2 linked regions of the Metabacillus sp. B2-18 genome follow. The protein of the gene in region 2 interacts with the protein of the main gene of each other region in a pairwise test. Links are inferred from orthologs where the notes say so. Each region holds a gene or a part of one and is shown on either strand. Other genes may lie near its edges.

The links.
Region 1: the proteins of lpdA (region 2) and odhB interact in binary tests that used the Escherichia coli proteins (3 or more experiments, as listed by UniProt). The link is inferred for Metabacillus sp. B2-18 from one-to-one orthologs.

Annotation. Positions count from the first base shown.
Region 1 is NZ_CP088245.1:3,008,103-3,011,249, forward strand. What follows is about bases 36-2,846. They hold odhB (2-oxoglutarate dehydrogenase complex dihydrolipoyllysine-residue succinyltransferase), read right to left. Parts: upstream 2,160-2,846; coding sequence 912-2,159; downstream 36-911. Other genes in these bases: LPC09_RS15165 (sodium-dependent transporter), read right to left, coding at 36-614; sucA (2-oxoglutarate dehydrogenase E1 component), read right to left, coding at 2,292-2,846. Also shown: more of LPC09_RS15165, read right to left, coding at 1-35; more of sucA, read right to left, coding at 2,847-3,147. UniProt on the Escherichia coli protein: E2 component of the 2-oxoglutarate dehydrogenase (OGDH) complex which catalyzes the second step in the conversion of 2-oxoglutarate to succinyl-CoA and CO(2).
Region 2 is NZ_CP088245.1:1,753,013-1,756,195, reverse strand. Bases 337-3,183 are described here. They hold lpdA (dihydrolipoyl dehydrogenase), read right to left. Parts: upstream 2,543-3,183; coding sequence 1,130-2,542; downstream 337-1,129. Other genes in these bases: LPC09_RS08795 (dihydrolipoamide acetyltransferase family protein), read right to left, coding at 2,546-3,183; LPC09_RS08805 (hypothetical protein), read left to right, coding at 706-1,080; LPC09_RS08810 (hypothetical protein), read right to left, coding at 337-446. Also shown: more of LPC09_RS08810, read right to left, coding at 198-336. UniProt on the Escherichia coli protein: Lipoamide dehydrogenase is a component of the glycine cleavage system as well as of the alpha-ketoacid dehydrogenase complexes.

The sequences.
Region 1 (3,147 bases), 1.3 Mb from region 2 along the record:
TTTAAAAAGAAAATAATTCCTTCCATGGAGCCATCTAGTGTAATAGAACGAACAATCAAGATGACAAATAATATAAACAACGCAGGCATCATAATTCGGCTTGCTTTTTCAATCCCATTTGAAACACCTTTAGAAACAACAAAACTTGTAATAAGTAAAAATAATAACTGTGCAAAAACGGTTAAAATCGGATCCGAAATGCTAGTACCAAATAACTCACCATACTCCTGCTCTGTTAAGCCACTAAGATTTCCTGTAACAGCTTTAAATAGATAAATTAAGATCCAGCCACCTACTACGCTATAAAAAGACAACAAGATAAAACAAGTCACTACACCAAGTCTTCCAATTAAGTGCCAAGAGGAATTCGGAGCAATTTGTTTGTATGCTTGAATGGCATCTTTTTTCGTACTTCTACCTATCACAAACTCTCCTAATAGAAGTGGTAGTCCTACTAGTAAAGTAAATAAAATAAAGATTAGAAAAAATACACCGCCCCCACTAGTCCCCGCAACATAAGGAAACTTCCATATCGCTCCTAAACCAATTGCAGACCCGGCAGCCGCAAGAATAAAAGAGAGCTTGGACGACCATTGTTCTACAGAATTATTCATAACATCACCTCAAAATCCTACTGATCAAAGATTTCTTTCAAAAGAATATAAAATCAACCTTTGAAAAATATATTATATAAATACACATTTTATCATTTTACTAGGATAATTTAAATTAAATTTTAAAATAATTCAATCAGCAAAACTGAATTAATAGAAAAAAAACAGCTTATTGCCAAGTCCTAATGGCAAAAGCCTTAGTTTTCTATACTATAATTCATAAAACTTATCCTTGCTGATAGTAAAAGAAAAAAGGCTGACACATTTAGTGCCAACCTTCTTAGATTTATTAAAAACTTATCCTTCTAATAATAATGATTCTGGATCTTCAAGTAATTCTTTCACTGTTGATAAGAAGCTTACTGCTTCTCTTCCGTCAACAATTCGGTGATCATATGAAAGGGCAATGTACATCATTGGACGATTTTCCATTGTATTTTCATCGATAGCAACAGGGCGAAGCTGTATTTTGTGCATGCCTAAAATACCAACTTGTGGTCCGTTTAGGATAGGTGTTGACATTAATGATCCGAAAACACCACCATTTGTAATCGTAAATGTTCCGCCTTGTAAATCAGAAAGACTTAATTTGTTATCGCGTGCTTTCTTAGCAAGATCAAGAATTTCTCCTTCAATACCTGCAAAGTTTAAGCGATCTGCATCACGAACAACTGGTACAACTAATCCATCTGGAGCTGATACCGCAATTCCAATATCATAGAATTTCTTCACCAAAATTTCATTGCCTTGTATCTCAGCATTAAGAAGTGGATATTGTTTTAATGCAGCAACAACAGCTTTTGTAAAGAAGGACATGAAGCCTAAACGAACATCATGCTGTTCGAAAAATTTGTCTTTACGACGTTTACGAACTTCCATAACAGCAGTCATATCTACTTCATTAAATGTTGTTAACATAGCAGCTGTTTGTTGAACTTCTACTAATCGATTTGCAATCGTTTGTCTACGTCTAGACATTTTTTGTCTTTCTACTGGTTTACCAGGTTTATCATCCTGTACGGCTGGTGTAGCAGCTTTTGGTGCAGCTGGTTTCGATTCTTGTTTTGGTGCTTCTTGACCCGAGTGTGCTTCAACATCTTGTTTACGTACGCGGCCAAGTGGATCAACTGTTTGAACTTGTTGTAAATCTATTCCACGCTCACGAGCTAACTTACGTGCCGCTGGTGAGGCAATTGTACGTTGTTTTTTCTCTTCTTCCGTTACTTCAACATTGTTTTGTTGAGCTTCTTGTGGCGCCGGTGCTTCTTGTTTAGTCTCTGTTTGCTCTGGTTGTGAAGGAGAAGCTTCACCACTCTCATCAATTATCCCAATTGTTTCTCCAACTTGAACAGTATCACCTGATTCTTTGTGTAGCTCTTTTAAAACTCCAGAAAATTCAGCAGTTAATTCAACATTTACTTTATCTGTTTCAACTTCTAAAAGGTATTCACCCTTCTCAACAACATCACCTGGTTGTTTTAACCATTGTGCAATCGTTCCTTCAGTAATAGATTCTGCTAGTTCTGGTACTTTAATTTCAGCCATTGTTGGTTCCCCCTTGAGAAACTTGCTTGTTAAAAGAATCACTTTTATTACATCTATATCAATTTAACGCGATAATATGATAACAGCAAGTCTCGCATTTTTCAATTTAAATGATGATTAATGGTTAAATAATTATTTATTCCAAGTTAATGCTTCTGTAACGATCCGTTCTTGATCTTTTTTGTGGATATTCGGATCACCTTCCGCTGGACTCTGTCTTCTTCTTCTACCTATATAGTTCACCTGAACTCCTTCAGGTGCAATTTCTCTTAATTTTGAATCAATAAACGTCCATGCTCCCATGTTTTGGGGTTCCTCTTGAACCCAAACAATTTCTTCAAGAGCTGGTAAACGATCCAAAATAGATGTAATAATTGTCTTAGGGAAAGGATATAGTTCCTCAACTCTTAGCATGTGAACCCAATCCAGATCGCCTTCAATCGTATTTAACTTATCAGTTAAATCTGTAGCTACCTTACCAGTGCATAAAAGAAGTCTTTTTACTTTTTCCGGAGAAGTGCCTAGTCCTGGTTGTTCAATAACTGGCTTGAACTCTCCTTCACATAATTCATTTAGATCTGATACAGTTTGTGGATTTCTTAGTAAGCTCTTTGGCGTCATAATAACAAGTGGTCTTACTTCTTCACGCTTTAGCAAGTCCGCTTGACGACGTAATATATGGAAATATTGAGATGCACTTGTTAAATTCGCAACTTGCCAGCTATCTTCAGCAGCTAACTGTAAGAAACGCTCCAACCTAGCACTGGAATGCTCGGGACCTTGTCCTTCAAATCCATGTGGTAATAACATAACAAGCCCAGATTTTTGACCCCATTTTGCACGACCTGCAGCAATAAACTGATCAAAGAATACTTGTGCTGCATTTGCAAAGTCTCCGTATTGTGCTTCCCATAAAACTAATGTTTCTGGTGCAAATACATTGTAACCATATTCAAAACCAATAACAGATCCTTCAGATAATGGACTA
Region 2 (3,183 bases):
TTATCAGTACAAACTGTTCTTAATAAAGGAATTAAATATTTAAGTAACTTAAACGTAGTATCGGCGCTCTGTTTGCAGTATTAGATCACTTTCTTTTGCAGTGAATATAATCCTAATTGTTTTCTCATTATTAAAATCATTGCAACAAGAAAATATTGTTAAAAAGTAAAATGGGTACCAATATGGTACTCATTTTTTCAATCCGAAATAAACAAAATAATTTGATTTGCAATAGCAAATAGCAGGAGAGAAAAAAGAGAAAAGTATATCGCATTTTTCCTCGCCTTTATTAAAGTATAGGCAATTAAATATGAAAGATAGAAAAACATGACCAATAAGATAATTTTTGCTAATAAGCTATCTTTTTTTGAAAGCCATTCTATCACGCTATAGCTACTCCACAAAAGGAGATGAGTAACAGAAAGCAAGCTCCATGTTTTTTTCATTTCATCCTCCCCCTTTATCAATTCTTATGCAAAAATATAAGATTCTTTCAGGGATTTTGAAACTTAATCTTAATTATTTGTATAGAAACTTCATTATATTTTTCATTTATGTAACAAATAGATGACAATAGGAAGAAAATTGAATTATTATGATAAAATGTGTTTAATTTAGATACATATTTTTGAATTTTATAAATGAAATTCTGACATAAATAATTATTTTGTTCTATTTTATTCTATTAAAAAGAGGTGGACATGGATGAAAAGATCAATACTTATTGCCTTCATCATACCAGTCATTGTTCTTTCTTCATGTGAAAATTTGCTGTTTTCAGAAGGTCCCTTAAATGAAGATATTCCACAAGACAAACAACTAGTGTTTTTTTCCGATGATGAAAATATTCAGCGTGAAGCAGTCTATTATGATGCCTTATTGGACATTAAAAAGAATTTCCCAGAGGAATTTGAGAATATGAAAATAATCTCAGAGAAAACAGATCATAATCAATTCGAAATTGAAACTTTTCCTTCGCTTCTTGTTATTGATAAGAAACAAGTTTTAGTACAAATCGAAGGAACCGTCGTATCAAAAGAAGATATATTAGAGCCTGTTTCAAGCGCTCTATCGAAATAGAAAAAAATACATGCAAAAAGGCTGACTTTAATAGTCAGCCTTTTCTTTATTATTTTACGATATGGATTGGACTACCAATTGCAACTTCAGCAGCTTCCATTGTGATCTCACCTAATGTTGGGTGAGCATGAATTGTCATTGCAATATCTTCTGCTGTCATACCAGCTTCAATTGCTAATCCTAACTCTGAAATCATGTCTGAAGCACTTGGTCCAGCGATTTGTGCACCAATTACTAATCCATCTTCCTTACGAGTTACAAGTTTTAAGAAACCATCAGTATTGTTAAGTGATAACGCACGACCATTTGCAGCAAATGGGAATTTAGAAGCATTCACTTCAATGCCTTCTTCTTTTGCTTGAGCTTCTGTGTAACCTACAGAAGCTAATTCTGGCTCAGAGAATACAACAGCAGGAATAGCTAAGTAATCAATCTCTGCTTTTTCTCCAGCAATTGCTTCTGCAGCAATTTTACCTTCATAAGAAGCTTTATGAGCTAAAGGTGGCCCCTCAACAATATCACCGATTGCATAGATGTTTGGAATGTTTGTACGGCATTGTTTATCAATTTTGATAACACCTCTATCCGTCATTTCAACACCAACTTGCTCTAAACCAAGTTCATCAGTGTTTGGACGGCGTCCTACCGTAACTAATAAGTAATCAGCTTCAACAGTTTTTTCTTCACCGTTTACTTCAAATGTTACTTTAACACCGTTGTCTGTTTCTTCCACACCTTTTGCCATTGCTTTTGTGTGAATTTCAACATTTCCTTTTTTCTTTAGGTTACGTTTAACAATCGCACTCATTTGTTTTTCAAAACCAGCAAGAATTTCGTCAGCAGCTTCGATAAACGTTACTTCAGTACCAAAATTAGCATACGCTGTACCAAGCTCAGTTCCGATATATCCGCCACCGATTACAACAAGCTTATTAGGAATTTCCTGAAGGTTTAATGCACCTGTAGAATCTAATACACGCTTAGAGTATTTGAAAGCAGGGATTTCAATTGGACGTGAACCAGTTGCGATAATTACATTTTTAAATTTGTAAGTTTGTGAAGACGTTTCGTCCATAACTTTTACAGTTTCGTTATCAACAAAGTATGCTTCACCACTAACTACGTCAACTTTATTACCCTTAAGTAATCCAGCTACACCGCCAGTTAGTTTTTTCACAACACCTTGTTTAAATTCTTGGACTTTTGAAAAGTCAACAGTTACGTTTTCAGCTTTGATACCCATATCTTCAGAGTGTCTAGCTTCTTCATAACGGTGTCCAGCAGCGATTAGCGCTTTTGAAGGAATACAACCAACGTTTAAACAAACCCCTCCAAGTGTTGCTTTTTCAACTACTGTTACTTTTTGTCCTAGTTGTGCAGCGCGGATTGCTGCAACGTATCCGCCTGGACCTGCTCCTATGACAAGAGTATCTGTTTCAATTGGGAAATCTCCTACTACCATCGATTACGCCTCCATTAAAATTAATTGTGGATCGTTAAGTAAACGCTTGATGTGGTTAAGAGCATTTTGAGCTGTAGCACCATCGATCATTCTGTGGTCAAAGCTTAATGATAAAGCAAGAACCGGAGCTACAACAATCTCTCCATCACGAACAACAGGTTTTTCTGCAATTCGTCCAATACCTAAAATAGCAACCTCTGGGTGGTTAATTACTGGAGTGAACCATTGACCACCTGCAGAACCAATGTTAGTGATTGTGCAAGAAGCACCTTTCATTTCATTTGGTGCAAGCTTACCTTCACGCGCTTTTGTAGCAAGTCCGTTAATTTCATCAGAAATTTCAAACACAGATTTGCGCTCTGCATTTTTCACAACTGGTACTAGAAGACCTTTTTCAGTGTCAGCAGCAATACCAATGTTGTAATAATGCTTCTGAACAACTTCTTCTGTTTTGTCATCAAGTGAAGTATTAAGTACAGGATACTTTTTAAGTGCTGAAGTAAGAGCTTTCACTACGTACGGTAAATATGTTAACTTAATACCCTGCTCTGCTGCAACATTTTTAAATTGTTTTCTATGAGAAACTAAATTTGTTACATCCACTTCATCCATTAAAGTTACGTGTGGAGCAGTATGTTTTG